3 regions of the Ruegeria sp. BI11 genome follow, and region 3 is predicted to be linked to each of the others. Evidence: riboswitches for the same ligand, from Rfam matches in the RefSeq annotation. Region 3 holds a riboswitch; each other region holds the start of a gene.
What was found. Region 3 has a riboswitch for cobalamin ahead of ACR0DT_RS22030 (CbtB domain-containing protein). Riboswitches for the same ligand answer to the same signal wherever they lie in the genome.

Region 1 (10,474 bases), on a different contig from region 3:
CCGGGTTCTGACCGGAAATAAGACGTTTAAAGCGGGTGACCGGCTTAAGAAACCCCCGTCGGGCCAGAGCGGGCAGGGTGGACGTGAAGGGGCGCCCGATGGGGAGGGCGAGGACGAGTTCATGTTCGTTCTGTCGCGGGACGAGTTTCTTTCCCTGTTCTTTGAGGATCTCGAACTGCCCGACATGATCAAACGCAGTCTGAAAGAGGTTCCCGTCTCTAAACCGCATCGCATGGGCTATACCGCCGCCGGAACACCCGCCAACCTCAGTGTTTCGCGTACAATGCGCAATGCTTTCGGCCGACGTCTCGCAATGCGGCGCCCGACAAACACCGAGATACAGGCTCTAACACAACAGGTTGAAGAACTGGAGGCGTTGGAAAAACCAGATGCGGCGCGAAAGGCGGAGAAGCAGTTGCTGCGCGATCAGCTCGACAAGTTGCTAAGGCGACGCAAGATCATTCCCTACATTGACCCGCTGGACGTGCGTTACAAGTATTTCGAGATGCGCCCCGAGCCAGCGGCAAATGCGGTGATGTTCTGCCTGATGGACGTTTCGGCCTCAATGGGTGAGCGGGAGAAGAACCTTGCCAAGCAGTTCTTTGTCTTGCTGCACCTATTCCTCAAGCAACGCTACGACAAGATCGAGCTTGTATTCATCCGCCACACCCAGGTTGCCGCGGAAGTTGATGAAGACACCTTCTTTCACTCCCGCCAAACCGGCGGTACGGTCGTGAGCAGCGCGCTCAACGAGATGAAAAAGATTATCGAAGCCCGCTACCCGTCCGCACTGTGGAATATCTATGCCGCGCAAGCATCAGATGGTGAGAACTTCAGCGGAGATTCGCAATTGTGCGCCGACCTGCTGAACAGTGAACTGATGAAGTGCTGCCAATATTTCGCCTATACGGAAATCGTCGACGAGACCGAAGCCAATCTGATGAACAGCGAAGATAATGGCATGGAACTTTGGCGCTCGTACCGACAAGTCGCAGAGGCCTGGCCAAACTTCGCCATGAAACGGATCGCGCGCGCTAGTGACATCTACCCGGTTCTGCATGAGCTGTTTGCGCGCAAGACGAACGGAGTTTCCAATGGCTGATCGGGCTAAAGCCAAGACACCGCTGTTTGACGGCGCGGAGTGGGATTTCGAGACCATCCAGCGTAGTTTTGACGCGATCGAGCGCGTGGCGATTGATGATCTCGAACTTGACGTCTATCCCAATCAGATCGAAATCATCTCGTATCAGCAGATGCTGGATGCCTACTCGTCGACCGGGATGCCGCTCATGTATCGGCACTGGTCTTTTGGGAAGCGTTTCGTTCACGAAGAAAAAGCCTACCGCAAAGGCGCAAACGGCCTTGCCTATGAGATCGTAATCAATTCCGACCCCTGTATTTCGTATTGTCTCGAAGACAACACGATGGCGCTTCAGGTCCTTGTGATTGCGCACGCGGCCTTCGGGCATAATCATTTCTTCAAGAACAATCATCTGTTTCGCCAGTGGAGCGATGCGCAGGGTATTCTCGACTACCTCGACTACGCACGTGGTTTTATTGCCCAATGCGAAGAACAGCACGGGGAACGCGAGGTTGAGAAATTACTCGATGCGGCGCACGCGCTCATGCCGTCGAGCGTTTTCCGGCACCGGCGCCCACCCCACTCATCGCTCGCGGATGAGAGAACCCGACAGCGCGAGCGGCGCATCGAAGAAGAGCGGGCAGTACATTACCTGTGGGATGCCTTTGATCATCCCACGCAATCATCCAAAACCGATGAAGAGGCACAAAAACGAAAGCGCGAAATGGGGCTGCCGGAAGAAAATCTGCTCTATTTCGTTGAACGTCACAGCCCGGTTCTGGAGTCCTGGCAGCGTGAAGTTCTGCGCATCGTCCGCAATATCGCGCAGTATTTCTACCCACAGCGCCAGACCAAAGTGATGAACGAAGGATGCGCCTGCTTCGTCCACTACTACATCACCAATCAGTTGCACAGCGCCGGTCTGCTGACGGACGGCGCAATGCTCGAAATCTTGCACAGCCATACCAACGTGCTGACGCAGCCCGATTTTGACGCTCCGAATGCGATGGGGATCAACCCTTATGCGCTGGGTTTCGCGATGATGCAGGATATTCAACGCATCTGCACCAACCCGACCGAGGAGGACCGGGAATGGTTTCCGGACATAGCGGGCAGCCGCGCTTGGCGTGAAATTTTAAAGGATGCCTGGGCTAACTACCGTGACGAGAGTTTTGTTCAGCAGTTCCTCAGCCCCAATGTCATGCGTCGTTTCCGCATGTTTTCGCTGACAGATGACGACGGAAAACCCTTCTACACAGTCGACGCGATTCACGACGAACGTGGCTATCATCAGGTGCGCGACACCCTGGCGCGTGGCTTCGACGTATCGGAACACGATCCTGATATTCAGATCGTCGATGTGGACCTGTTGGGAGATCGCCACCTCAGGCTGAATCACTCTGTGCGCAACGGTGTGCCGCTAGACAAGAGAGCCTGTGAAGCGACACTGGACCATCTACGACAAATTTGGGGCTTCGACGCGGCGTTCGAAAACTAGCAACGATTGTAGGCTTAGACGCCCCACTAGCTCCGATGTCCCCTTTTAGTTGTCTAGCCAGAAATACCTTGTGGGACAAAAGCAAAGAATAACCCCGCCGGAGCGGGGTTAATCCGTGAAGAATTTCGTCAACGCCTAATGCATGCAGCAAAATGCGCCGTGCTTCACATCTTTCATCATCATATCAAAGTCCTTGCCACGCATCTCAATCAGAGTTTTATGGTCTCCGGCTTCGAACCAAATCCTGTCGAGTCCAGTGAGACTGTTGTCTACAACGGTCGGCAGATTATAGGCGTCGCCAACCGGCGGTATCGCGCCGAGGGCGCAATCATCAAACAGTTCGCGCATTTCGGATTCAGGGGCCAAACCAAGACGGCGGTCCATCATCGATTGCAGAGCGGTGAGGTCGACCTGATGATTGCTTGGCAGAACAGCAAGAATCGGACCCTCCTCCATGTGTATTACAACGGACTTTGCGAGGTGATCGCCGGGTACATGCGCCGCTTCAGCGCATTCGCTCGCAGTGGCGGCATAGGGATGCGGGACAGTGTCAAAAGGAATCCCTTGAGAGTCCAGATGATGCTTCAGACGAGATGCGATAGTCATGGTGCCCTCCATATAATAGAAGGCGTCCCGGACGCGAAGCGTGTCACGGTACGCACCCAGGGCGCAATTTGGTGTATGAACTCATATTGTGCGCTCAATGAGCGTAACGGGCAAGGGGGCAAGGTGTACAATCGCCGGGGTTAGTCCTGATGAAGGCTGCCGTAGCACCGAAAAACCCGCCCGCCCCCGATCGAAGGACCGAGATAGGCCCATTTCGATCTTGTACTGGACCCTGTATTTGGCCCCGACGCCGAAGTATGAGCGGTAATCTGGGGCAAAGCAGACTGCGCCGGAATCGCCGCTTTGGCAATTCCACGGTCGCCTTTGACGCTTTGTCGACCGCGCCGAGGCAGTGGTTATCCGAAAGTGCACAGCCGTGATCCCAGGAACCCGCGCGGTATTTCTGATCGAAAGGCCGTCGCTTCATGTCTCGGTTGACATGGCACTCGGTCTAAGACAATCAAGGAATGGATGGTTCCCGATGGTGCGCCCAAGGGATGAATAGGGAATACGGTGAGGTCTGCCAAACGGCGCCAAGTCCGTGACTGCCCCCGCAACTGTAAGCGGTAAGCGACGCCAAACACCCACTGGCCTAGTGGCTGGGAAGGATGGCCAAGCATCGACCCGCAAGTCAGGAGACCTGCCATCACATGTTTAACCAACCCGGGGCGGGGCGTCCTGGAAGGAGGCTTATATGGCACGTCTGATACGTGTTTACATGATCGGCACCTTCTGTCCGCGCTTGGCGTCAAGCGGAGCGGGCAATGCCGGATACACCTGACCATATCCTTCTGATCTGCACGACCTGCAGCGGCACATTGTCTTTTGATGCCATACGCTATGCGTTGACCGGCAAGTTGCCTGCGGGATTTATGATCCGTACTGTTGCCTGCATGGCCGGTTGTGCGCATCCGGTAACAGTCGGATTCCAGGCCAGCGATAAGGCGCAATATCTATTCGGCAATATTGAAAGCTCAGAAGACATTGAAGCTTTGGCTGAGTTCGCGTGGCAATACCATGCAAGTAGGGATGGCTGGACCAACGCCACTGACCGACCCAGGCCATTGTTCACAAAAACCCTTTCTCGTTTACCTCGGATCCAATTGGAGGAGCCAACATGACGACTTCGGCCTTTCTGACTGCGCGCGATCTCGAATACTACGCGCTCAACGGAGACACTCTGTTGCAAGGCGCCTCGTTTGAGCTGGATGAGGGGGCCATATTGGCGATCGCCGGACCGAACGGGGCGGGGAAAACGACGCTTCTTAACCTACTGTGCGGGACGGCTGAGCTTGTGCTGGGTGACGTTTTGATCAATGGACGCAGCCTAAGACGGATGACCGCCAAAGAGCGCGCCCGCATAATCGCTGTTGTGGGCCAGCAAGAGCTTCCGGATGGCAGGCTTATGTTGCGGGATTATATTGCATTGGGCCAAATTCCAATTTGGGCTGACCGTTCGGCTGAAGAACATGCTGAAGAACTGAACCGAATTCTGCACCAGACCGACCTTGCCGCGCTGGCAGACAAGCGGATGGCGGTGTTGTCCGGGGGCGAGCGTCAACGCGCGCATATCGCCAGGGCACTTGCCCAGAACCCGTCGTTGCTGTTCCTGGATGAACCCACCAACCATCTTGATCCGGATGCCAAGGGGCGAATGCTGTCTTTGGTCGCCGAATTGGGGATCACGGTGGTGATGATCGTCCACGATCTGGTGATGATCCCCGAGTTCGCCACCCACGTGGCATTGATGAAATCTACGAGACTCACGGGGTTTGGCTCCGTGGCCGAGGTGCTGACCCCAAAGCGGGTCCGCGACACTTTTGGCGTCGATTACCTGTGCTTTCAACACGAAGGCCGCGTGATCCCGGCGCTGGATATCCGAAGAAACACTGTTTCAACTTAACCCAAGGAGCTATCCCCTATGAAACACATCTGGTCCGTGGCGCTGGTCACAGCCATGGCTGGCAGCGTATCCGCCCATGAAGTCACCGTTGACAATTGTGGCGAGCCACTTGTTTTCGACACCCAGCCCGAGCGACTGGTCGTGCATGATATGAACATGACCGACATGGCCTTTGCGCTGGGTTTGCAGGACAAAATCGTTGGCCTGACCGGCATCACTGGCTGGTACAAGACCAGCCCGGAATTCGACACGTTGCGCGGCGATATCCCCGAGCTTGCGCCCAAATACCCAACGGTTGAAAATCTCGTGGCCGTGGAACCCGACCTGTTCTTCGCGGGCTGGTACTATGGTATGAAGCCAGGCGGTGATGTGACCCCAGATACGCTGGAACCTTTTGGCATCAAGACCATGATCCTGTCCGAGAGCTGTGTGCATCTGGACAAGGATCGCCCCGAGGCCAACATGGATCTGCTGTTCAACGACGTCCTGCGACTGGGCAAGGTTATGCACGTCGAAGACAAGGCTGATGCCCTGGTCAATGTCTGGAAAGAGGAATTGACCGCGATCAAAGCGCAAACCGCCGACCTGAGCAAACCTCGCGTCTTTTTGCTGGACGGCCCGGCGGACGCACCTTTTACCGCAGGTAAGTTCGCTATTCCCGATGCGATGATTGCAGCCGCCGGTGGTGACAACGTCACTCATGACATGGACACAAGCTGGGGGCGTACCTCTTGGGAGGCGGTCGCTGCGGCGAATCCGGAGTTTCTGGTGCTGCTGGATTATCAGACTGGCAACGGCGCCGAAGATACATTTAAGTTCCTGCAGGACCATCCGGTAATGTCCCAGACCGATGCCGTGAAAAACAAGCGCTGGATCGGCCTGAGGTACGAAGAGCTGACCCCCGGACCGGCAAATATCGAGGCAATCTCGAAAATGGCAAAGGCCATGCATCCGGGCCTGAATTGATATGGGCCGATTGGCTCTGACATTGGTGGCAGGGGCGGTCGTGCTGACCGCCCTTTTGCTGGTTTCGACTATCTACGGAACGACCTCGATCCCGACTTCGGATGCGTTCGCCGCAGTGGTTCTAGGCACCGGACTGGTTGAAGGCGACATGTCTCCATTACATCGGATCGTATTTGACCTGCGCCTGCCGCGCGCGTTGTTCGCCGCGGTGATCGGAGCCGGTTTGGGCATCGTCGGCGTAGTCCTGCAAACTACCACGCGCAACGATCTGGCCGACCCGTTTTTGTTTGGTTTGTCCTCGGGCGCTGCGGCAGGCGCCGTGTTCGTCATAACGGTTACGGGGGATATTCTGGGTTTCTGGACTTTGCCTCTGGCTGCGTTCTGCGGAGGGCTTGTCGCGTCAGGCATTGTGCTGGCACTGGTTCATGGGCTGCGCACAAGCGCGCCCGAAAAACTGATACTGGCCGGTCTCGCGGTTTCTTTCCTGTTCTCAGCGATTACCAACTATCTGATTTTTGCAGGTGATAGCCGTGCCGCACATTCGGTAGTCTTCTGGATGCTTGGCGGGCTGGGCCTGGCCCGGTGGGAGACCTTTCCCTTGGTTTGCGCCGGCCTGCTGTTGATTCTGAGTTATTCGCTGTATCGCAGCCGCTGGCTGGATGCATTGCTGACCGGGGACTTGACGGCTTCGACGCTGGGTGTGCCAGTACAAGGGCTTCGCTTCAGAATGTTCTTCGTCGCCGCCCTTGCAACGGCAGTGTTCGTCTCAGTAGCGGGTGTGATTGGATTTGTCGGCCTCATGGTACCTCATATCGCCCGAGGAATCGCCGGGCCATTGCATGGGCATCTCGTGCCGACTGCAGCCATCGTGGGTGCAGCCCTGCTGACTGGTTCGGACATCGTAAGCAGGCTGTTGTTGGCCCCGCAGGAATTGCCCGTCGGTATAGTTACAACCTCAATTGGATCAGTGTTCGTGTTCCTGCTGCTGTTCAGAACGGCCAGAAGCCAAAGGTAGCTTTGGCTACCGCAGTTCAACGGCAGCGCTTCCAACTCAACGGCAAGAAGCACCTTTAAATTAATCTTTGAGAATTAAAGTTCGCTTCGCTTTGAACCCAAAATCTGGTGCGGAAATTTCACTGATTGACGAGTGACGATTGAATGAAAAAGTAGGGGAAAGGTAAGCTTATGATTGAATTCATCAACTATTCTTCCCCTACCAAAGTCAGCAAGTCAGCCAATTTAATCGGAATTTCTATTGAGAAACCGATCTAGCTGTATCTGGTAAGACCCACAAATTTTCACTGCGAAGTACACGTTCTGTGTCGCCTGCAGTTTTATCCGCATAGGGGTGCCCAACTATTAATTCGCTGAAACCTTCTGTTTCGTTTGGCAGGCGACGGAACTGTCGATGGGGAAGGACAGCGACTCGAATGGATGTGTTGTCTTCGAACTGTCCATTTCCGAAAATCGTTTGCTTGTGGCAAACAAACGATTTTTCATTAAGCTTAAGGTTGTAGCCTTTTTCCGCAGAGGCCCACTCCAGGCCCACATCGACAAGTATCTCATTGAGAGCTTTTTGATCGTCAAACTTATTGCCAGATTGCTCCGCCATTTCAGCCAATTGATCAATTAATATTACGCTGGCATCGCTTGCCCGAAAACAAATAAACCCGAAGCACAACACGTGTCCCCAAGCCGCTAGAGCAGCGGGTGGCCAGACCGTGCCCTGTGACGCGATAACATCGGCATCGATTTCGTCCATAAGTGGTATAGGGTTGCTCAGCCAAACAGCATCTGCGTCGGAATGGATCACATTGAACCCCGCGAGCAGAACGCGGCGGACGGAATCCAAACGCAGCCGCCAAAGCTCGGACAAATTGCCTGACCAAGGTATGTGGCATGTGTTGAAACCACTAGCTGCCATATCTGATGCTAACTCTGCATCCAGCGCACAGATTACCAATGGTAGTTCATCAAGGCCCTCGGCACTGCAGATCCAATTTTCCAGAACGGGTCTGTAGGCACTGTTGCAGAAAACAAGGATGACATTGCCGTTGGAATCTGCCGCTTTTGCCGCTGCTTCTTCAAGAGTTTTAGGACGTTGGCGAAAGGAGTCGCCAATCCGTACCATGGGCCGGTTTATATACCTATTTGCAAGGTACCAACCACAAATCCGCTCGCAACCGCCGCCAATGATATGCCGCGCCTGCTGCACTTGCGTGCGCGCCTCATCACCCAGCCGGTTTTCTGAAAACTTGCTAACCGGTCCACCTTCCACTTCCTTCAAGGCGTCTAGCAAGACAGGAATTTCGCGCTGGAGCCAGTCTTGATATTCGGTGAAGATTGTACCGTCCAACAAGTAGCTACCCTTGAGGGGGACAAGGGCATCATCAGGCAGAAAATACCTTGACTTAAGGAAGCCCAGGACATCGGGTGAAATATTGACGTCCTCGTAGTATTTCCAAAGATTCTTGGCCCGCGTTGCTTCAATGTAGGACAGGCAATAAGTATTAAACGATTTTGCAACCAAACCGCTTTTCGTCACTTTTGGCAGAAATACCCTTTTGGCGTTGTTTCTCAATGCCCAACGTAGCGAAAACTTGTCAAAGAGGGAGTAATTGAACAGCCCCACAAGACCTGCCGATGGTTTGACAGACATGTGACCGGTATACTCAGAGAGGACCGCTCCCAACTCGGGTATCTCTGAAGCCCAATTATCCAAAGTTGAAGGTAGTGCACAATCGTTTAGGTCTACAAGTTGGCACCCGTCCACCTGCTCCAGTGATTGTATGGAAGTTTTCGAGTTTTCGTTGTGATAGAAAAAGAAAAGCTCTTGATTTATTTGCATGTCAGGAGTCTCTACCAGCAGAAGTTATTAGGTTGTAAAGCGCCATTGCACAATCATGTGAAAAAGCGGCACTCTACACTTCCCAAGGCAGTTTATGCGGCCGCAATCCAAAAATCGATTTGAAGCGGTTTATTTTTCGGTTACGTTTTTTGATTTTTCGCTCTAGATAGTCGAGCTTTTCGACCAGCCCATCTAAGTTTTCTTCCCGATGTTCCTTGACCTTTCGCAGAACGTTAGAGTCAGTTCTTGCGAAGTCGAGATCAGTCCAAAATGCTAGATAGGCCTCCAACTCGTCGGGGCTGAGTTCCGGAGAGTCGTACCCCATCAGCCGCATCGCAGGGCCATTGTACAGGTCGAACAAAGCTAAATCGCGGCCTGAAAACTCCTTTTGCCAGTTTCCAGTTTTTCCCGCCCCTACGAAACCAGGTGAAGCGTTTTGGAACTTGTCGATTGTCGGGAACGGTTCCGGGTTCGCAGGTATGTCCATCGTTTCAGAGAGTTGACGCGCGAACTCTGGAATGTCTCGGACGATGTCTTCGAACCTAAACCGTTTGTAATTTTTCGGAGCAGCCTGTGCCCAACGCACTGAATGCTGGCCCCACGAACTAAATCCGACACGACCACAAATTACGTCAGACAGTGTTATGTCGGACTTCTGGGCGACTTTTAGAAGGTACTTGTAGTAGGATAGCGCAGAATCCCGGCCGTCTCGAATAATGTGGAAATAAGTATCTTCTGATTTCATATCCCCGTTGGGACAATCATGCGTCTTAATCAGATGTGGTTTGTCATCTGCTCTAAGTGCTTCAATATCGATTGTGTTCTGATCGCCTTCGATATGGCCCACGAGTTCGCCAAGTTCGGGACTTGCGCCGATATCGCCATAATCGCCGTAAATCGACAAGCTGCGAAGGCCAAAGTAGTGGTTAAATACTGAACGTGTCAGGGTGTTGCCGCTTCGGGGGTAGGAAACCAGCCAGACTATCATTTTTGAATTATGCCTATTCGTTGGGTCTTCCATTGATACTACCGTGGCTCATGGGGAAGGACAACTGTAGAGGCGAAGCCAAATGTGTGCCCTCAAGCCTTTTTGGGGAGAGGGGAGCCACACATTTCGCGGCCCGAACAAGCAAGGTGAAAGTTAATTCGTTTTTTGGTCTTTGGGGATTTCCTAGAACCGGTTGATTTAACCTTTTGAACGTCGGCAACTGAACCGTACCGGTTGTCTTATCCAACAGTTTGGGTACGGGCCTCATAGCCAGTTGATGGCCATTATTGCGAGTGCGATTGCGGTGTTCGTAGCTGCTAATGGTACTAGTTCTCGCCAACACCGGCTCGTCATCAACCCAAGGATTGTCGAGGGCGGGGGGAAATGGCACCAGACGCACTTTCTCCCATTCACAGATGGAATGTACGAAACATATAACAAGTTGCTTTAAAACATTAAAAAGAGATTTCAGATAAGAAACAATGGATCCTCAGTTTGGCTGGATTTCGGATATTTAAAATCAACCAATACTCTCGCCGGAACTGGAAAAACACCGCTCGGTGCATAAGTTAAACCTCTGAGAA
Region 2 (10,474 bases), on a different contig from region 3:
TGCAGCGTGCCTTGCCCGTTTAGCTCAAGAAAGAATGTGTCGACTGATATTGCCATGAGGTCTTATAGGGTGGACCTAAAGGATGAGCAATCTGGACTTATAACTTTTCCGATAATTCCTAAGCCGCTGTGGTTGACCGCCAGCTTCAATTGACCTAAATAACTAGAAATCTAGTTTAATGGAGGTTCGAATATGTGGGAAGCCGCTGCTGCAGGGTTTTCGGCCATGGGCTCTGAGGCCCGGTTGAAGGTTCTGAAAACACTGGTCCGGGCCGGACAAGCCGGTCTGACGGTTGGTGAAATTCAGGAGCGGACGGGAATCGCCCCGTCGACCCTTGCGCATCACCTTCGGTTTCTGGCCGCGGGCGGTGTCGTTGAACAGGAAAAGGTTGGGCGCAGCACGATCAACCGTGCCTGCTATGACGAATTGAGAAACCTGGCGCAGTTCATTCTTGCTGAATGCTGCGCTGACGAAGTGGGAAAGGCCGCGAACGATGGCTGAGCTGACGCAAAACCCCAAAGTGTCTGTAAAGGCGCTTGACCTGATCAAAACCCCATGGGCTTTGATCGTCGCGATCCTGGCCGCCGTGGCTGTTCTGGACCCCGGTAATTGGGGTGAAGTCGTGACCTTCGCGGGCAAAGCGCTGATTCACACCGGGCAGTACATCTTGTTTGCTGTGCTGTTGCTGTCTTACCTCAAGGCGACCGGTGCTGAGGTGATGGTGGCGCGCGCCTTTGAAGGGCGCGAGACGCGGATGATCCTGCTGGCCGCCATGTTTGGCGGGCTGGCGCCATTCTGTTCCTGCGAGGTCATTCCGTTTATTGCCGGGTTGCTGGCATTGGGTGCGCCGCTGTCTGCGGTGATGGCATTCTGGCTCAGCTCTCCGCTGATTGACCCACCGACTTTGCTTATCACAGCAGGCGCATTGGGATGGCCCTTTGCCATCGGCAAGGCAGTTGCGGCAGTGGCGCTTGGGTTGTTCGGCGGCTTCGTTGTGCGCGGTCTGATGCGTTCTGGCGCTTTTGCTCAACCGCTGCGTGAATACAAACCGGCCGGATGCAGCGCTTGTAGCTCGAACCAGGATGAAAAACCGGTTTGGCGGTTTTGGCAGGTAGCCGAGCGTCGTCAGCGGTTTCGGTCGGAATTTGTTCACAACGCGCTGTTTCTGTTGAAATGGCTGGCACTGGCCTATGTTCTTGAGGCGCTGCTGGTCAGCTATGTCCCCGCCGATCTGATTGCCCGTGTGGTGGGCGGAGAAGGTATCGTACCCATCGTGATTGCGGCGCTGGTCGGGATGCCTGCCTATCTGAACTCTTACGTCGCGCCGCCGCTGCTTGCAGGGCTTACCGAACAGGGGATGAGCGCGGGTGCCGCCATGTCGTTCATGATCGCCGGTGCAGTCAGCTCGATCCCGGCAATGGCTGCGGTATGGTCGCTGGTCAAGCCGCGGGTTTTTGCCACCTATCTGGGGCTTGGCATCACCGGTGCGATCATTGCCGGTATTCTGTTTCAGATTATCTGAAGGAAAAACCGCCCGGAGGTAACTCCGGGCGGTTTTGCTTATTGGTTGGCTTCGCAGAGGCTCGGCTGTTTGAACCGATACCGTGCCTCTCCGCTGTCCACGTATACACGTTTTTCGACACAGGCTGTGGTGCCGACGGTTCGGGCGATATGCTCTTTGGCTTCGTTAATGGACGTGGCAGAGCCATCGGGCAACTGGACCGAGGCGATGACGCCGTTCTTCAGATCCCCGTTCACGGGCGTTGCCGACAGAACCGAAACAGTCAGGTACGAGTCGTGTTCGTGCGCGCCGTTGTCATTGAACACTAGCAATGCGGTTGCAATCGATATGGTGCCAACGATTGCAACCACCAACAAACCCCATGTCTTCAGAAAGGCATAGATAGATACGGCACGGTGTGGGCCAAAGATCTTGGACAGGATAGTCAGCATGAAATCCCTGCGGGAAAAAGCCCCGGCCTGTTCGGACCGGGGCTATCTGAGTGTTAGGGGCGCAGATCGTCTTCGTCTTCGTCCTCAGCCCCGCCTTTGGGCAGGTTGAAGAAGCTGTCGGCGTCGATGATCGGCTCTTCTTCTTTCTCTTCCACAGGCTCGTCAGACAACGAGAAGGTTTCCAGACCTTCGATGGCGGTCGGGATCTTCGGTGCGGCGTCCATTTCCAGCGACTGTTCGGTCGAGACCAGCTTGCGGCGCTCGTCATCGCTCATGACGCCGCCTTCAGCGGCTTTCTTGGCTGCAGCCTTCTGGACGATCGCGTCCAGCTCGGACTGTTTACACAGGCCCAGGGCAACCGGGTCGATCGGCTGCATGTTAGCGATATTCCAATGGGTGCGCTCGCGGATCGACTGGATAGTCGGCTTGGTGGTGCCCACCAGCTTGGCGATTTGACCGTCGCTGAGTTCCGGGTGGAACTTGACCAGCCACAGGATCGAGTTCGGACGGTCCTGACGCTTGGACAGCGGGGTATAACGCGGGCCACGGCGCTTTTCTTCACCAGCGGCGGACGGGTTGAACTTGAGTTTCAACTTGTGCAGCGGGTTGTTCTGCGCCGAGTCGATCTCTTCCTGCGTCAGCTGGTTGTTGGCAATCGGGTCGAACCCTTTGACGCCAGCGGCCACATCGCCATCGGCAATGCCCTGCACCTCAAGCTCGTGCATCCCTACGAAATCCGCGATCTGCTTGAAGCTGATCGTGGTGTTGTCCACCAGCCATACGGCTGTTGCCTTGGCCATAAGCGGTTTTGCCATCAGCCCGTCTCCTATAAATACATCTGTCCCGTCGCCGGAATTCGGCGGCCCCTAAGCTTTGGGGCAGGTTTCCGTTGTCGGGGAACTTGGGGCCTATATAGTCGCGGCAAGGCAAGAAGGGAAGAGGCGAATGCGCTGGGTGATTTTGTGGGTCTTTAGCGCAGTCGCTGCACTGGCGGACGGGGAGAAAGCCGGTGAGTTCGACTATTACGTTCTGTCGCTGAGCTGGTCACCCAACTGGTGCGCGCGTGAAGGCGATGCACGCGGGTCGGACCAATGCGATGCGCGCCATGATCACGGATGGATTTTGCACGGGCTATGGCCGCAATATCATCAGGGCTGGCCCGCGTTTTGCCGTACGGCTGAGGCACCGCCAACGCGCCGTATGACCCGCGAAATGGCGGATATTCAGGGATCATCCGGTTTGGCGTGGCATCAGTGGAAGAAACACGGCACCTGCTCGGGGCTGTCCGCGCCCGATTATTTTGCGCTGTCACGGCAGGCTTATGACGGTGTCGAACGTCCGCAAGTGTTTCGCCAGTTGGAGACGTCGGTCAAGCTGCCCGCCTCGGTGGTCGAGGAGGCGTTTTTGAAGGTCAATTCCGGGTTGCAGCCGGACATGATCACAATCACCTGCAAACAGGGCTATATCGAAGAGGTTCGCCTGTGCCTGTCGCACGACCTTGAACCGGTGCCCTGTGGCCGCGACGTGATCCGCGATTGCACAGCCAAAGACGCGCTGTTCGATCCGATTCGTTAGAGCTTCCGGTTCTGGCAGTCGCGGGCATAGTCCAGCGCTTTGGCGGTGCCCTTGAGATCAATCGCCATCACCACCTCACCAGCCGGGTTGTAGACGGTCATGGTCTTGTTCTGCGCAATAGCGTTGACGAAACTGCGGTCGGTGAAAAATACCGTCGCGCCCGGCACGTCGCGCTGATTGAAGCCGATGGCGGTGGCGTCAAAGCTTTTGCCGTCCAGCTCGAACCGAATGGGGTAGCTCTTACCCTGTTCGATATCGCCCCACGCCTTGTTGTAGACGGCGAAATACCCGCGATTGTCCAGCGCGTCATAGCCGATACGCACCACCGAGAGGTCCTGATAGATTGTCTGGATCAAGCACCCATTGCCAAGTGCAGGGTCCATCATGATGTTCCAGCCCTCAACAAAGCCTTTATCGATCAGTTCCTGCGAAAACGCGGCGGTGGCTGTAAAGGCGGCAAGCGTAAGGGCAATAAGGCGTTTCATTACTATTCCCAATATCAAATGGATAAGGTTACAGCCATAGTACACGTCGCGTTCAAGAGGCAAAGGCCAATCTCGGCTGATGAGACCGTGAAAGAAGACCTATGTGTTCGGCGGAACCCGGCTATGCCTCGCCGACCAGGCGCTTGAAACTCGACCGTGGCACAATAGTTTTCGCTCCATAATCTAAGGAGCGAGTCATGCCGCAACATCCAAGAACATTCTCTCACATCGGATTGTCCGTCCCAAACGTTGACGAGGCTGTAAAGTTCTACTCCGAGGTCCTTGGTTTCTACATAATCATGCCGCCAACGGACGTGATAGAGGATGAAACGGATATCGGTGTCATGTGCACTGATGTGTTTGGCCCGGAATGGAAAAAACTGCGTATTGCGCATCTCGCGACCGCTGATCGAATTGGATTTGAGCTTTTCGAGTTTCACGGGAATTACGTGCCGGAAAACAACATCGACTTTCGCCAGAATGGCACGTTCCATTTTTGCGTCCAGGACCCAGATGTCGAAGGCTTGGTAGAAAAAATCGTCTCTGCAGGTGGCAAACAACGGATGCCGATCCGATACTATTACCCCGGAGAGAAACCATACCGTATGGTCTACGTTGAAGACCCGTTTGGCATTGTCTTTGAGATTTACAGCCACTCCTATGAATTGACCTATTCGTCGGGTGCTTACACCTGACAAATTGGGCAGAGTCCGGTGTGAAACTGGAACAGGTAAAAGTGTTCTGGTTGCCGTGGTATAGCGGTACTCAGAGCTCTTTTCGGGCTCTTAGCGCAGCCGTGATCGTCCCGTCATCCAGATAGTCAAGCTCTCCGCCAATCGGCACGCCTTGCGCTAGTGAGGTCAGACGGACCTGACCCTCCAACTGATCGGCGATGTAATGGGCGGTGGTCTGGCCGTCGACGGTGGCATTCAGGGCGAGGATGATTTCGGTGATCCCTTCGGCTGTCACGCGGTCTTTAAGGCGGGGGATGCGCAGTTCGTCCGGCCCAACTCCGTCCAGCGCCGACAACGTGCCGCCCAGAACGTGATAGCGGCCTTTGAACACGCCTGCGCGTTCCATCGCCCAGAGGTCGGCAACGTCTTCGACCACGCACAGTTCACCGGTGGCACGGGCCTCGCTGTCGCAGATGCCACAGATATCGGTGGTGCCCACATTGCCGCAGTTCAGGCATTCGCGGGCGGTGATGGCCACTTGCTGCATGGCGTCCGACAGGGGCGTCAGCAGCAGGGCGCGTTTGCGGATCAGGTGCAACACCGCGCGACGGGCCGAGCGAGGACCGAGGCCCGGCAGCTTGGCCATCAGATCGATCAGGTTGTCGATATCGCTGTTCGAACTCACCGGGTATGCTCCTGCAAATGGGCCGGGCAGGGACGCCCGGCCGATGTTCCGTCAGGAGGGTGTATCAGAACGGTAGCTTGATGTCTGCGGGAAGGCCCATGCTTTCGGTCAGCTTCGCCATCTCGGCCTGCGCGCGCTCAGCAGCTTTGGTCTGCGCGTCCTTGATAGCGGCCAGGATCAGATCCTCGACCACTTCCTTGTCGTCGCCGTTGAAGATCGACGGATCGATGTCCAGACCTTTCAGCTCACCTTTTGCTGTGGCGGTGGCCTTGACCAGCCCGGCACCGGATTCACCGACAACCATGATTGTGTTCAGCTCTTCCTGCATATCCGTCATTTTGGTCTGCAAATCCTGCGCGGATTTCATCATCTTGGCCATGTCGCCCAGACCGCCGAGTCCTTTGAGCATCGGTATTCTCCTGTGTATCGCGTTTGTCGCCTAAATACGGGCGGTACCCGCGCGGCACAAGGGGCGAGGTTGCTCCCGCCTGCCGGGCCCAAGCTCGCTTAGGGCGGTCGGCATTAGCCGATGGCCCGTGGCGGGCGCGGGAGGGGTCCAGTGTCCCGTGTCTCGATGTGGCTCAATCTTCCTCGAATGGGTCCCATTCGTCTTCGACTTCGGGCAGGGCCTCGGTTTCGACCTTGGCCGCACGTTGTTCCGGAGTTTCGATGTTCTTGATCCGCGCCTTGGGGAACTGTGCCAATACGGCCTTCACCAGCGGGTGCTCCTTGGCTTCGGCTATCAGCGCTTCCTCAGCTGCGTTTTCCTTTTCATAGATCGTCTCGCCGCCGCCTTCGTTGACGACCGTGACGGCCCAACGGTTGCCGGTCCAGCGTTGCAACGCAGTGCCCAGACGTTGTGGCAGTTGGGCCGAGGCACGCTCGGTCGGCTGAAACTCGATGCGCCCGGGTTGGTATGCCACCAGCCGCAAAGACCGTTTGACCTCGTCTAGCAGTACACCGTCGCGATTTGCGCGGATCAACTCGACCACGTGGTCGAAGGTCGGATAGCGCGCCAGTGCGGCCTGCACATCCTGCGCCAACGCTGCGCTGGGAGCGCTGCCCCCGCCATGGGCCGGTGCTGCGTAAGAAGACGCCACCGGCGCCTGCGCCTGAACAGCGGCATGCGATGGTGCCGGTAGCCCGCCGCCCGGTCCACCGTTTGGTGGCGGAGGCGTGTCTTGCAGGCGTTTGATCAGCTCTTCCGGGCTGGGCAGATCGGCCACATGGGTCAGGCGGATCACCGCCATCTCGGCGGCCATCATAGCATTTGGTGCTGCGGATACTTCTTCGAGCGCTTTTAGCAACATCTGCCACATCCGAGTCAGAACGCGCATCGGCAGGGCTTCGGCCATCTGTTGACCGCGTGCCCGTTCGTCCGGGGATACGGTGGGGTCGTCGGCGGCGTCCGGCGTGATTTTGACAACGGAGACCCAATGGGTGATCTCGGCCAGATCGCGCAGCACGGCCAGCGGGTCGGCACCTTCGGCATATTGCCCGCCCAACTCGGTCAGCGCGCTCGCGGCGTCACCGCGCAGGATCATGTCCATCAGGTCTAGCACCCGCCCGCGATCGGCCAGGCCAAGCATCGCGCGGACCTGATCGGCACTGGTTTCGCCCGCCCCGTGCGAGATTGCCTGATCCAGAAGCGAGGTCGCATCCCGGGCCGAGCCTTCAGCCGCACGGGTGATCAGCGCCAGCGCGTCATCGGCTATCTGCGCGTTTTCCGCAGCCGCGATCTTGTTGAGCAGGCCAATCATGTCTTCGGGCTCAATCCGGCGCAGGTCGAACCGCTGACAGCGCGACAGAACCGTGACAGGCACCTTGCGAATCTCGGTGGTGGCAAAGATGAATTTCACATGCTCGGGTGGTTCCTCAAGCGTCTTGAGTAGCGCGTTGAACGCGCTGGTCGACAGCATGTGGACCTCGTCGATGATGTATATCTTGTAGCGTGCACTGGCGGCACGATAGCGGACACTGTCGATGATCTCGCGGATATCGTTCACGCCGGTTCGGCTTGCGGCGTCCATCTCCATCACGTCAACGTGGCGGCCTTCCATGATGGCCACGCAGTGTTCACATTGACCACAGGGTTCGGTCGTTGGCTTGCCTTCGCCATCGGGGCCGATGCAGTTCATACCTTTGGCGATGATCCGCGCCGTGGTGGTTTTCCCGGTGCCGCGAATGCCGGTCATGATGAAGGCCTGCGCGATCCGGTCGGCTTCGAACGCGTTTTTCAGCGTACGCACCATTGCGTCCTGACCAACGAGGTCGGCAAAGGTTTCCGGGCGGTATTTACGGGCGAGAACCTGATAGGCGGGGCTGGGCGTGTCGTTCATGTCTGCTCTGTCGGATTCGGGTTCCGATGCAGCGTAGAGACCCCCGCCGCCCGCGTCCACAGCAGGCTTGGGTGAATTTCGGTTTGCATGGCAGATTGCGCGCCCTACAAGCAATGTTTGAAGGGGGCCAACCATGAATCAGTTAGCAATTATCGCTGTATCAGTGGGAAATGGCACCGTTGCTTTATCGCCGCTACCAGGTCGGGGGGGCGAATATGCTCGGGACTTGGGCATCATTCGCGATTGGCAGCCGGATCTCGTGATCTCGATGACCACAGAGGTTGAAATGCTGCAAGAGGGTGCAGGCAGTTTTGGTGGCGACCTACGTGCGCGCAATATCGAATGGGTGCATTTGCCAATTGCGGATTTTGGTGCGCCGTCGCCTATGATTGACGCTGTATGGACCAAGGTCAGCACAGCGGCTACACGCATTTTGTCCAACAGCGGGCGGGTGTTGGTGCATTGCCGGGGCGGTTGCGGGCGGTCCGGGATGATTGTCCTGCGCCTTATGGTCGAACATGGCGAAGATCCCGAGACGGCGTTGAGCCGACTACGTGAGGTGCGGCCCTGCGCCGTCGAGACCAGCGGTCAGATTGAATGGGCCACCTTTCCACAGACGAGCGGCTAGATCAGAGCGCCAACTGCCGTTCCGTCTGTGCCACTGGATCGGACGGAATTGCTGTGACTTCTAGCATCGCGCAGGGTGGAGTGGTCAGCATGCCTGCCGGGCGCATGATCACGTCAGGGCCGAACATCATATCCGCGTAATCGTCCAGCGAATCCAGTGATGCATCATTTCCGGTTCCGCAAAAGACCCGGATCAGGTCCTTCTGCGCACGGAACCGAGCGCTGCAACCTTGCGCGCAAAAGGCCAGTTCACTGCTGCCGTCGAATTCAAAATCTGGCGTGGTCGCAGGAACCGCAGCGTCCATCGCCTGAACGACGGCACGTGCCATTTGCGCCAGTGCCGGACAGGTTTTCCCGGTGCGTTGGCAGACCGTTGCAGTGAATTGGTGTGTCTTCGTCTTCCAGATCATCTTGCGCCCTCCGCGCGTGGGACGGGGGCATGGATCAGGTATGACAGCGCGCTGACGACCTGCCCGGACACCCCGTCCGAGTTTCGGTTTTGGTTTGATGGCAGGTCTCCTGACTTGCGGGTCGTTGCTTTGCCGACCTTCCCAGCCTTGCGGCCAGTGGCGTTTCGGCATTGCTCACCGCTTACAGTTGCGGGGGCAGTCGCGGCCTTGGTCCGTTCCGGTTTCCCGGGCAGGACCGCACCGTGTTCCCTTTTCATCCCGCCCCGCGATCGGGGACGAGAACCATCACCCAATCGCTAGCGGGTTGGAGTGACCTGAGTCAAGCGGCCTTTTTTCGGGGCAAGGTGGACGTTTGGTAATGGTGAAACGGGATTGACTCGAGACGGGAAACGATGGCGTTTGGATGGTGAACTAATCAGTTCAGATTGGGGGCGCTATGTTGGACACCGCACAAGCCGTTCTGACCGAGGATCTTCGGTTTCCTTCGGGTTCTACCCAACTGTCGGCCCGGCTGTATCAGCCGGTGGCCGAGCCTCAGGTTGCGGTGGTCATCCACAGCGCTACCGGAGTGCCGCGCGACTATTACCAGCATTTCGCACGCTGGCTGGCTGCGGAACGCGGCATGGCTTGTCTAACCTATGATTACCGCGATTTCGGTCACTCACTAAGCGGACCTTTGAAATCAGCACAAGCCACGATGGCGGATTGGGCATTAATCGACATGCCTGCGGCTCGGTCCGAGATGCGTCGGCGCTATCCCGACGCACAGCACTGGAGCATCGGCCATTCCGTTGGCGGGATGCTTGGGCCGATTCAGCCGGATATTGAACAGATCGACCGCATGATCTGTGTCTGTGCCGGACCTGTAACCGTATCGGACCATCCCTGGCCCTATCGGGCTCTGGCTTTGCTGTTCTGGTACGGACATGCGCCTTTGTCCGTACAAGCGCTGGGATATTTGCCGGGCAAGGCTTTGGGATTCGGGGCGGACCTGCCTGCCAGTGTCTATTGGCAGTGGCGTCGCTGGTGCACCACGCCACGTAACTATCTTCCCGAAATTGGCGTGACCTTGCCCGAGGCCCGCTGGGCGCAGTCAGACACACCCGTAGACCTGTTTACTTTTGAGGATGACGACCTGGTGCCAAAGAATGCGGTTTGGCGGCTGGCCGATCTGTATGGTCCCAACGCGCGCCGTCATTTGCTGTCTCCGGCCGAGTTCGGCCTTTCCAAGGTTGGACATATCGGCGCCTTTGCCCGACGCAGCGCAGCCGTCTGGCCACGATTGATCGCCTAGACCTTTTCGCAACATTTCAAAGTGGGAAAGTTGAAGTGAGAGGTTGGACATCGACCCAAGCGGGGCTCGTTGTGGCTGCTTCCTTCCGGACCTGACCAGGTTGGCGAGGCGCTCGCCCGCGCCAACCTCTCGGGGTTTGATATAGGCAACGGACGCAGGAAACACAACCCGTCAGAGCGTCAAACGGATCAGCAAAAAGCCCTCATCGTCTTCTCCGACTACGTGAGGATCGTATTTCTCAAGCTCGGCAATGTGAGCCCACGCCTTGGGGCTGGTTCGCAGCAGCGTAGTCGCGCCCTGCAACGGTGCAAATTTAAAGGGATAGGGCAGGTGCTCCAGGGGATCTTGCGGCAATGCGCCTGACAGATAGTCCCGCAGGACGCGCTGGATTGGCAAAACCGGAAGTTTGATGGGCTCGACGCGATCGACAAA
Region 3 (10,474 bases):
AACAACCCGACGCACATCTGGCGCGGGTGTTTGATGCCGAAGGGGCCGAGGGTCCGCAGACCGGATCGGTACGCGGCAACGTTACCGGTACTTTCTTTCACTTGATCGCTGAGGCCTCGGCATGAGCGGGTTCGTATCCTTCATCGGTTCCGGCCCCGGTGACCCCGAGCTTTTGACCCTGAAAGCAGTCGACCGGATGCAAAAAGCCGATGCGGTACTGTTCGACGACCTTAGCAGCGGCCCTATCCTGAGCCATGCACGCGACGACGCCGATTTGGTGGGCGTGGGCAAACGCGCCGGGCGACCTTCGCCCAAGCAAGATCACGTCAGCCGCCTGCTGGTGGATTATGCCAAGACCGGTGCCCGCGTGGTGCGATTGAAATCCGGCGATGGTGGGTTGTTCGGCCGGTTGGAAGAAGAGCTTGTCGCCCTGCGCGCCGCCGGGATCGAGTATGAGATTATTCCCGGCATCCCGTCGGCCGTTGCAGCCGCTGCAGCGGCGGGGATACCGCTGACTCGACGTCTGACCGCGCGGCGGGTTCAGTTTGTCACCGGTCATGACGTCAGTGGCAAACTGCCCGAAGATCTGAACCTGCCTGCACTGGCCGATCCGGATGCGACGACGGTGGTGTTCATGGGTAAACGGACCTTTCCCCTATTGGTTAAGGCTCTACACGACCATGGCTTGCCACTGAACACTCCAGCCCTGATGGCCGAGTCCGTTTCGACCCCCGACCAGAGCCTTCATCGCGCTACCATTGGCGTGCTGTCGGACAAGCTGGAATCTGAAATCGGCACAGCTCCGGCCCTGATCTTGTATGGCCCATTGGCAGAGTTCGACGATGTTTGACCTGACTTTGATCGGAATTGGTACTGGCAACCCGGATCACGTGACCTTTCAGGGCGCGCAGGCTATTCGCGATGCAGACCTGATCCTGATCCCCCGCAAAGGCGAGAACAAGGCCGATCTGGCCGGGCTACGCGAAGAGATCATCGCCGCTGTGACCGACACACCGCCACAGATCGCCTATTTCGATATTCCCAAACGCCGGGCCGACGATGGTTATCTGCGTGGCGTCGACGAATGGCATGATGCAATTGCCCTACGCTGGCACGAGGCAATTGCGGCTCATCCGAATGCGCAGCATGTGGCGCTGCTGATCTGGGGCGACCCGTCGCTTTATGACAGCTCACTGCGAATCGCGTCACGATTAGACCCTCGGCCGCAGACACGGGTAATCCCAGGAATCACCGCCCTGCAGGCGCTGACAGCGGCTCATGCCATCCCAATCAATGATCTAGGTGCGCCTTATGTCGTGACGACTGGACGACGCATCCGGGATGAGGGTTGGCCTACAAATGCCTCAAAAGTTGCGGTAATGCTGGATGGTGAATGTTCATTTCAAACCTTGGACATGGCCGATTACGACATTTGGTGGGGTGCCTATGTCGGCATGAATGAGGAAACCCTAATCAAAGGCGCTCTGACCGATGTGGCGCAGGAGATTTTGGACACCCGCGCCAGGGCACGCGCCGACCATGGCTGGATCATGGATATCTATTTGCTGAAAAAGCGCGTGATCTGACCTAAAAGGTCGCAAATGACGATTGCGCGGTTGGCATCATAGCGGCTAAATAAAAGCGTCTGGTCCTGCCGGAGACATCCGGATGCTAAGAGGGAATGTGGTGCGACTGCCATGGCAGCCAAGTCCACAGCCGCCCCCGCGACTGTAAGCGGAGAGCCCCTGTTCAACCAGCCACTCCTGTTCTCAGGGGGAAGGCGAACAGAGGCATCGACCCGCAAGCCAGGAGACCTGCCAGGCGACAATTGAAACACCGGCCGTCGGGTGCGGCGGCAAAGGAGAATAAAAGATGGCAACACAAACGCAAACAGCATCCGCCTCGCGCGCTGGTATCCTTCCGGTCATGTTCGCGGTGGTTCTGGGTCTGGGCATCATTACCCTGACCGGTCACGTACAGGCTGCAGCGCTGCACGATGCAGCCCACGACGTGCGCCACGCGACCGGCTTCCCCTGCCACTAAGAACATGTTCAGTCGTATACTGACCAGCGCGTTGTTCGCTGGTGCTGCAGCGGGGCTGATAGCCGCCTTGCTGCAGTTGGTCTTTGTGCAACCTGTATTGCTACACGCGGAACTGTACGAATCCGGTGAGCTGGTCCATTTCGGGGCCGAGGCCGTTTCGGCCCATCCCGAACTGCCGGGCATGTTCTCGGAACTGACCCGTGACGGGCTGAGCGTTATCTTCACCATGCTGACCTATACCGGCTATGCGCTGCTGATGGTTGCGCTGATGTCAGTTGCCGAAGGCCAGGGTCACACGATTGATGGCCGTACTGGTGTTCTGTGGGGTCTGGCGGGGTTCATCGCCTTTCACCTGGCGCCCGGCTTTACCCTGGCGCCTGAAGTGCCCGGTGTCGCCGCTGCCGACGTCTATGCTCGTCAGGTCTGGTGGTTTGCCACTGTGGGTGCCGCGATTGTTGCACTGTGGCTGATTGCCTTTGGCGGCAACCTGATCAGCTATGTGATCGCTGCGGTTTTGTTGCTGGCACCACATCTGATTGGTGCTCCTGAACCAGATGTGTTCACCGGCCCCGTCCCGACGGAAATCGGTGCTTTGTTCGCCGCCCGCGCCTTTGGCATCGGTCTGGTTGCTTGGGTTCTGGTCGGCACCTTTGCCGGCTATTTCTGGCAGAGCGAAGGCAAACGCGTCGAAGCGACGGCTTAATCCTCCAACATAATGACGCGCCGGGTTCCGCCCGGCGCGTTTCTTTTTGCACTCAAGGAAAGAAAAATGGCACGCTCACTTGCCCTTTTTGCGATCGGCCTGGTGTTCGGCGGTGGTGCTGGCTTTGTGCTGGCGGCCGCCAATGGCGTCACTTTTGACGGCCACGATCACGGCGACCCGTCCCATCACGGCGGCGCGCATGCTGAAGCGATGGCACATGACCATTCGACTACGGTAAACTTGCCCTCCGGGGCGGACGCCCCCAGCGTCGCAATCGCTTTGACCCAAGACCCGATGGCCGGGTGGAACCTGCACGTCATGCCTCAGAATTTCCGGTTTGCCCCGGAAAACGCGTCGACTGACGACGTAGACGGCGAAGGCCACGCGCATGTTTACATAAATGGCGAGAAACTGGCCCGTCTCTACGGTAACTGGATCCACATTCCAGACCTGCCGAAAGGCGAAGTCGAAGTTTCCGTGTCGCTGAACGCAAACAGCCACAGTGCGTTGACAGTCGACAATGTACCAGTCGTCGCGGCAGTGACCGTTCAGGTCGACTAAAGCGCCGGAATACGTGCGCGCAAACACATCCGAAGCCGCCCGCAGGGTCGGGCGTCTTCGATCCAACCTGCGGGGCTGTCCAAGTAGGTCTGGCAGGTTGCCGCGATGTCTTCGGCATCGGCAACAACATTAACCCCCGAAAACACGTAAGACGCCCGCCCGTGGGCTTGCAGCGCCAGTGCCGTCGGCTCCGCGCAGCCACTGAAGCAGGCGTGATCCGTGACCTCAACCCGGTCATTCAAACCTGCCCGAGTCAGCGCAGTATCCACAGCCTGTTTCTCGGCCTCAGAGTCGCGGTTTCCCGCACAGCTGCTGCAAATCAATAGGCGTATCGGGTCCACGTGTGGCCTCGTGTTTGGTCGTTTGCATGTTTCTGCGGCTTTCCGGCCCTTGGCGCAATCCCGAATGCGCACAGGAATGTGCGTGCACCGAACCCGGATTTCTGGCATCACTCGAAAGGCCACATCAAACGAGGCACAATCATGCGCGCGCTTTTAGGTTTGCTCTGTCTTCTTGCCCTGCCCGTTGGGGCCGAGGAACCACTGTCAGGCTGGGCGGTATATCCGACTGACAAAACCTATGAACAGCTGGTTGCGGATACAAAGTCCGCCGTAAAAGAAAACGGGCTGATCGTGGTCACACAGGCCGGTCCGACCAAGGCCGCTGCGGCCCGCGGCATCATCATTCCCGGCAATCTGGTGATTGGGGCCTTCAACAACGACTACGCCGTGCGCGTTCTGGAAACCTCGGTCAGTGCCATGATCGAGGCACCGGTCCGCTTTTATGTAACCGAAAACGACGACGGTACGGCCACCCTGTCCTACAAAACACCCAGCTTTGTCTTTGCCCCCTATGTCTATGAAGGCGGAGAGCCATTGCGCGATATTGCCCAAGAACTCGACACAAAGTTTAAGGCAGTGGCGGAATCCGCCGTCAAATAGTCACACTGACGTGATCCTGCTTGCGTCCGGGCGCGTCCTCCGCAATCTGCTGAGCAGCGAAAATTTCGGAGCATAAAGAATGCAGGACCTCTCTACCCGCGCGGCTGACCTTCTGGCCCAACGACTGTACGAGGCCGGGTGCCGCCACGCGTTTGGCATGCCGGGCGGCGAGGTTCTGACGTTGGTGGACGCGCTAGAACAGGCCGGGATCACCTTTCACCTGGCCAAACACGAAAACGCCGCCGGTTTCATGGCCGAGGCGGTGCATCACCGCGACGGAGCGCCTGCCATTCTGGTGGCCACACTGGGCCCCGGCGCGATGAACGGGATTAACGTCGTCGCAAACGCGCTGCAGGACCGGGTGCCGATGATCGTTCTGACCGGCTGCGTCGATGAGGATGAGGCGCTGACCTATACACATCAGGTGATGGACCACGCGCAGGTTTACCGCTCGATCACCAAGGGGACGTTCAAACTGACGGCACAGGGCGCGGATGTTGTCACGGATAAGGCGGTTTCGCTAGCCAATCAGCCGCGCCCCGGTCCGGTTCACGTCGACGTGCCGATCTCGGTCGCGGATACGCGCGTATCCGGGATAAAACGCCGCCGTCTGGTCAAACCCGCTGCCGTAGCGCCCGAAGGGAACTGCGTTGAGAAAGCCCGCCGTTGGGTGGCCGAGGCTGAACGCCCCATCGCGATTGTGGGTCTGGACGTGCTCTACGACGACTCGCGCAATGTGGTGCAGGCCTTTTTGGAACATTTCAGTATTCCCTTCGTGACCACCTACAAGGCAAAGGGCGTCGTGCCCGAGGATCACCCTTTGTGCCTCGGCGGCGCAGGTTTGTCTCCACTGGCCGACAAGCATCTGGTGCCGCTGGTCGAGCAATCCGATCTGGTTCTTTGTCTGGGCTATGACCCGATCGAAATGCGCCCCGGCTGGCGCGAGATCTGGGACCCCGAGGAAAAGCGCGTTATCGACATCTCGTCTGTGGTCAACGATCACTATATGCATCAGGCTGGGTTGAACTTGGTCGCTCACACGGGTGCTACGCTTGAGGCCATCGCCAAGGGCAACCCCTCTCGGGCGACGTGGCCCGAAGGAGAGCCCGCGCAGGTCAAAGCTGCATTGGCGCAGGCTTTCCCCTCTGATGACGACTGGGGCCCGGCAGCGGTGATCGCCGAAACCCGTGCCGCCCTGCCCTCTGACACGCTGGCCACTGCCGACAGTGGCGCGCACCGTATCCTGCTGAGCCAGATGTGGAATTGCTACGAAGAGCGCGGGCTGATCCAATCCTCGGCCCTGTGCACGATGGGTTGCGCGGTTCCGATGGCCATCGGCCTGAAACTGGCCGAGCCAGACCGCCCGGTCATCAGTTTCTCTGGCGACGCCGGGTTCCTAATGGTTGCCGGAGAGCTTTCGACCGCAGCCGAGATGGGCGGCAACCCGATCTTTTTGGTCTTTGTCGATGCCAGCCTTGCGCTGATCGAGTTGAAACAGCGTCAGCGTCAGATGGGCAATGTTGGGGTGGATTTCGACCGCCACGACTTTGCCGCGATGGGACAAGCCTTTGGTGGCTATGGACATACCGTCCGCAACCGCGCAGAACTGCGGTCGGCGCTGGAACAGGCGGTCAAAACCGACCGCTTTACCGTCATCGCCGCAGAAATCGAGCGTGGAGGATATGATGGCCGCATCTGAGGGACCGCTGAAGGGCATCAAAGTACTGGACCTTTCACGCATTCTGGCCGGGCCAACTTGCACTCAGTTGCTGGGCGATCTCGGGGCGACAGTCATAAAAATCGAAAACCCGGCCAGTGGCGGCGATGATACGCGGCAATGGGGGCCCCCGTACGTTGAGGATGCCGAGGGTAATCGATCGGACCTCAGCGCATATTTCATGTCGGCCAACCGCAACAAGAAATCCGTCGCCATCGATATTGCCACGCCGGAAGGGCAAGCCGAGATCAAACGGCTGGCGTCGCATGCCGATATCCTGATCGAGAATTTCAAGCCAGGCGGGCTGGCAAAATATGGGCTGGATTATGCCGCGCTGTCGCAAGAATTCCCAAGCCTCGTCTATTGTTCGATCTCGGGTTACGGCCAAACCGGTCCGAATTCGTCCAAGCCCGGCTATGACCTGATGGCGCAGGGCTATGGCGGGATCATGTCACTGACGGGCGACCCCGAAGGCGCACCGATGAAAGTAGGCGTAGGTATCGCCGACGTGATGTGCGGGATGTACGCCTGTGTTGGCATTCTGGCCGCTCTGCGCCACCGGGATCAGACCGGCGAGGGCCAACAAATCGACCTGGCATTGGTCGATACACAGGTTGCGTGGCTGATCAACGAGGGCGTAAATTTCCTGACTTCGGGCAATGTCCCCCAGCGTAGAGGCAACGGTCATCCCAACATCGTGCCCTATGAAGTTTACGAAACCTCGGACGGTCACGTGATTCTAGCCGTGGGCAATGACGGCCAGTTCCGACGTTTCTGCGACTTTATCGGCAAACCTGAGCTGACGAATGACCCGCGCTTTGCCACCAACCCGGCGCGTCTGGAAAACCGGGATGCTCTGAACGCGGTGCTGCGCCCGACGGTTCAATCTTATGATACAGCCACCGTGATAGCCGAGCTTGAAACCCGCAAAGTACCCGTCGGCCCGGTGCGGACGCTAGATCAGGTTTTTGCCTCGGATCAGGTCGCGGCACGGCAAATGCAGATCGCGATGCAGGCCGCCCCGGGTGAGGTGCAACTGATCGGGAATCCGCTGAAACTGTCCCGTACTCCGGTCACCTATCGCAGCGCCCCGCCCGAATTCGGAGCGGATACTCAGACCGTATTGAACTCCGAAAATCCGTTCGAAGATTGAAACACAGTGCCCGTTTCGGCGGCATGTTGCTGAAACATGCCGTTGAATCGGCGGTTTTTTTCACGTTTTCCACACACAGCTTTTCACCAATTCGAGAGCAGCGGCGATACTGATACGACGCCGTCAGAGTCTCTGCTACATCGAATAGTGTAGAAATTCGCAACTGGATCGGACCAATCGCATGAAACAGGATGTTTTCGGACAGATGAACACCCTCAGCCAATCGGCAAGCGTCGAGGCGTGGAATGGTGTTCTGCTTGGGTTCATGGCACACGCGGCCATAACGCCGCAACATCTGGGCAAGGTGCTTGAGCTTGAGCCCGACTTTGCGCTGGGTCACGCCATCAAAGGCCTGTTTATGGTTCTGTTGGGCCGACGTGAGATGACAGCAGTCGCGGTCGATGCCCTGTCAGAGGCCAAATCCGCGATGGAGCGGCAACCGATCACGGAACGCGAGCGCATGTATGTCGAGGCGTTAGGTCTATATCTGGACGATCTCCCCTCGCAAGCCATTCAGAAATTCGAGCAGATTCTGCGTGCCCATCCGCAAGATACCCTGGCTATGAAACTCAGCCACGCCACCCGGTTCGTTCTGGGCGATCCAACCGGTATGCGCCGGTCAATCGAGCGGGTTTTGCCCGCTTATGAACCAGATCACCCAGGGCGTGGCTATCTTCTGGGCTGTCACGCCTTCGCGCTGGAGGAAACGGGCGAATACCAAAAGGCCGAGATTGCCGGGCGCCAAGCCCTTTGGATGGTTTCTGATGACGCCTGGGGTTTGCATGCGGTGGCCCATGTGCACGAGATGCAGGGCAATGCGCAGCTAGGTCTGGACTGGTTGGCCGGACGCGAGGACGCCTGGACCCATTGCAACAACTTCCGCTATCACGTTTGGTGGCACAAAGCGCTGATGCATCTGGACTTGGGTCAGGTCGAGCAGGTGATGGAGCTGTATGACACTCATGTTCGCCAAGACAAAACGGACGATTACCGCGATATCTCAAACGCAACCTCGCTGCTGTCACGCCTGGAACTGGAAGGCGTCGACGTGGGCAATCGCTGGGAAGAACTGGCCGACCTCAGCGCGGCCCGGACCGAGGATGGCTGTGTGGTCTTCGCCGACCTTCACTATCTGCTGGCATTGACTGGTGATAACCGCAGCGAAGCGACCAGCAAGATGTTGCAGCGCATCCAGAAAGACGCGCAGCGCAATCAGGGCGATACCCCGGTCCGCATGTCCGATCCGGGCATTGCGGCCTCCAAAGGGTTAGAGGCTTTTGGCGAGGGGCAGTACGCCGCCGCCTTCGACTTTTTATCGAGTGCCCGCAATGGTATGCAGCTGGTAGGTGGCAGCCACGCCCAACGTGATGTATTCGAGCGCATCACCATTGATTCGGGCTTGCGCGCGGGTCGCCTGGATGCTGTCGAGCGCATCCTGGATGATCGCCGCGCCAAACGGGCCGGTGGCGAGGACAATTACGCACTGGCGCGCCGCGCATTGATCGACGCGGCCCGCGACGACGGAGACGCACAAAGCGTCCCGGCTGAATAACAAAAACAAAGACCAAGAAGGACAGAACACGTATGGCGACTGCATCGCCCGCTTCTGATTTTGCACCTGTGGCTGCTTCGGCAGCCGCCCCTGTCCATGTGCGTGACCCGCGCCTGGACTTCTATCGCGGCATTGCGATGTTCATCATCCTGATCGCGCATATCCCGAACGACCCCTGGGCCAAGTGGATTCCAGCGCGGTTCGGTTTTTCTGATGCGACCGAGATCTTCGTGTTCTGTTCCGGCATGGCTTCGGCCATCGCCTTTGGTGGAGCTTTCCTGCGCAAAGGCTGGTGGATGGGCACCGCCCGCGTGGCGTTCCGCATCTGGCAGGTTTACTGGGCACACATCGCACTGTTCTTCTTTGTCGCCATGTCCATGGCCGCGCTGAACGAAAGCGGGTTATTCGAGAAGGACTATATCTCTGCCCTGAACCTGCAGCATTTCTTCAACGACCCTGCCCCGCAGATCGTTGGCCTGTTCACACTGACCTACGTGCCAAACTATTTCGACATCCTGCCGATGTATCTGGTGGTTCTGGCGATGATGCCGCTGGTCATGGGCCTGTCGCGGATTGGCTTCTGGGCGGTTGCTTTGGCATCGGTCACACTCTGGCTGGTGGCGCAGACCGACGTTCTGGACCTGCCGGCCGAGCCGTGGTCCGACCGACAATGGTTCTTCAACCCCTTTGGCTGGCAATTGCTGTTTTTCACCGGTTTTGCCTTCATGCGCGGTTGGATTCCCGCACCTCCGGTGTCAAAAACGCTGATCTGGGCGGCGGCGCTGTTCCTGATTTTCTCGATGCCTTTTGGATCATGGAAAGTATTCACCTGGATCAACGCAATTGCCCCCGATCTGGCGGATGAAATCCGCAAGGTCTGGCCGGTTACGAAAGAGCTCCGCGACAAGACCGATTTTGGCCTGTTCCGGTACCTGCACTTCCTGTCGCTGGCTTATCTGGGCTGGGTCGCTGCAGGTGAGCATGGCCATCGCCTGATCGCCACCGGTCACGGCGCGGCGACTAAAGTCTGGCAATTCCTGCTGACCGTGATCACCAAGGTTGGACAGCAATCACTGGCGGTATTCGTATTTTCCATGGCAGCAGCACGGCTTATCGGCGTCGGACTGGACCAGAGTGGGCGGGATTTTGCCAGTGTGTTCATCGCTAACATGATTGGCTTTGCGATGATCATCGGCGTGGCTTACATGGCCGCTTGGTTCAAATCACAACCTTGGAAGTCAAAGAAATGAATTTTACACGTCGCGCATTTTTGGCCTCGACTTCGGCGCTTGCCTTTGCGCCGGCCACATTTGCCACCGGCGGGGAAACCCCCTTTGACCGCAATGACGTTATCGCGATGGCCAAGGATCTGGCCAGTCGCCCCTATGCTGAACGCGAAATGGTGCCGCAGGAATGGCAAGACCTGACCTACCAGCAGTATCGCTCGATCCGGTTCCGTCTGGACCGTGCGCTTTGGTATGAAACCGAGACGCCCTTCAACGTCGATTTCTTTACGCCGGGCCTGTACTTCCCGCGCACTGTAAAAGTCGAAACCGTTGAAAACGGCATGACAACTCCGGTCGTTTTCGATCTGGAGATGTTCGACAAATCCGAGGATGTGCCCGAGTTGCCGATCGACGACACGCTGGGCTTTTCCGGCCTACGCCTGCGCACCGAGATGCACCGCCCCGGCAAAACCGATGAGTTCTGTGTCTGGCAAGGTGCCAGCTATTTCCGCGCCATCGGCCTGCACGAGGTCTATGGCCTGTCCGCCCGCGGTCTGGCGCTGAAAACCGGCGATCCG

Region 1: linked by a shared signal. The riboswitch ahead of ACR0DT_RS24265 (DUF1636 family protein) and the one ahead of ACR0DT_RS22030 (CbtB domain-containing protein) in region 3 are both predicted to bind cobalamin.
Region 2: linked by a shared signal. The riboswitch ahead of ACR0DT_RS17915 (hypothetical protein) and the one ahead of ACR0DT_RS22030 (CbtB domain-containing protein) in region 3 are both predicted to bind cobalamin.

What each region holds. Positions count from the first base shown of each region.
Region 1 covers NZ_JBQFSM010000023.1:3,471-13,944, reverse strand. The annotation lists gene ACR0DT_RS24285 (YeaH/YhbH family protein) at 1-1,102, shown strand, start outside; gene ACR0DT_RS24280 (SpoVR family protein) at 1,095-2,579, shown strand; gene ACR0DT_RS24275 (aminoacyl-tRNA deacylase) at 2,715-3,185, opposite strand; gene ACR0DT_RS24270 (DUF6525 family protein) at 3,335-3,565, shown strand; cobalamin riboswitch at 3,641-3,847, shown strand; gene ACR0DT_RS24265 (DUF1636 family protein) at 3,950-4,306, shown strand; gene ACR0DT_RS24260 (ABC transporter ATP-binding protein) at 4,303-5,088, shown strand; gene ACR0DT_RS24255 (ABC transporter substrate-binding protein) at 5,107-6,054, shown strand; gene ACR0DT_RS24250 (FecCD family ABC transporter permease) at 6,056-7,069, shown strand; gene ACR0DT_RS24245 (putative nucleotide-diphospho-sugar transferase) at 7,307-8,902, opposite strand; gene ACR0DT_RS24240 (sulfotransferase domain-containing protein) at 8,976-9,923, opposite strand.
Region 2 covers NZ_JBQFSM010000009.1:57,651-68,124, reverse strand. The annotation lists gene pdxR (MocR-like pyridoxine biosynthesis transcription factor PdxR) at 1-56, opposite strand, end outside; gene ACR0DT_RS17970 (ArsR/SmtB family transcription factor) at 193-501, shown strand; gene ACR0DT_RS17965 (permease) at 494-1,522, shown strand; gene ACR0DT_RS17960 (hypothetical protein) at 1,561-1,953, opposite strand; gene ACR0DT_RS17955 (DUF1013 domain-containing protein) at 2,007-2,768, opposite strand; gene ACR0DT_RS17950 (ribonuclease T2 family protein) at 2,899-3,528, shown strand; gene ACR0DT_RS17945 (hypothetical protein) at 3,525-4,013, opposite strand; gene ACR0DT_RS17940 (lactoylglutathione lyase family protein) at 4,211-4,708, shown strand; gene recR (recombination mediator RecR) at 4,779-5,372, opposite strand; gene ACR0DT_RS17930 (YbaB/EbfC family nucleoid-associated protein) at 5,437-5,781, opposite strand; gene ACR0DT_RS17925 (DNA polymerase III subunit gamma/tau) at 5,954-7,711, opposite strand; gene ACR0DT_RS17920 (protein-tyrosine phosphatase family protein) at 7,845-8,339, shown strand; gene ACR0DT_RS17915 (hypothetical protein) at 8,341-8,748, opposite strand; cobalamin riboswitch at 8,831-9,050, opposite strand; gene ACR0DT_RS17910 (alpha/beta hydrolase family protein) at 9,185-10,042, shown strand; RNA gene ffs (signal recognition particle sRNA small type) at 10,076-10,174, opposite strand; gene ACR0DT_RS17900 (bifunctional 2',3'-cyclic-nucleotide 2'-phosphodiesterase/3'-nucleotidase) at 10,214-10,474, opposite strand, start outside.
Region 3 covers NZ_JBQFSM010000015.1:31,486-41,959, forward strand. The annotation lists gene ACR0DT_RS22015 (cobyrinic acid a,c-diamide synthase CobB) at 1-125, shown strand, start outside; gene cobA (uroporphyrinogen-III C-methyltransferase) at 122-850, shown strand; gene cobF (precorrin-6A synthase (deacetylating)) at 843-1,586, shown strand; cobalamin riboswitch at 1,630-1,836, shown strand; gene ACR0DT_RS22030 (CbtB domain-containing protein) at 1,873-2,043, shown strand; gene ACR0DT_RS22035 (CbtA family protein) at 2,048-2,746, shown strand; gene ACR0DT_RS22040 (hypothetical protein) at 2,813-3,307, shown strand; gene ACR0DT_RS22045 (DUF1636 family protein) at 3,304-3,648, opposite strand; gene ACR0DT_RS22050 (DUF302 domain-containing protein) at 3,790-4,248, shown strand; gene ACR0DT_RS22055 (thiamine pyrophosphate-binding protein) at 4,328-5,947, shown strand; gene ACR0DT_RS22060 (CaiB/BaiF CoA transferase family protein) at 5,934-7,118, shown strand; gene ACR0DT_RS22065 (tetratricopeptide repeat protein) at 7,300-8,670, shown strand; gene ACR0DT_RS22070 (OpgC family protein) at 8,703-9,920, shown strand; gene ACR0DT_RS22075 (OpgD/OpgG family glucan biosynthesis protein) at 9,917-10,474, shown strand, end outside.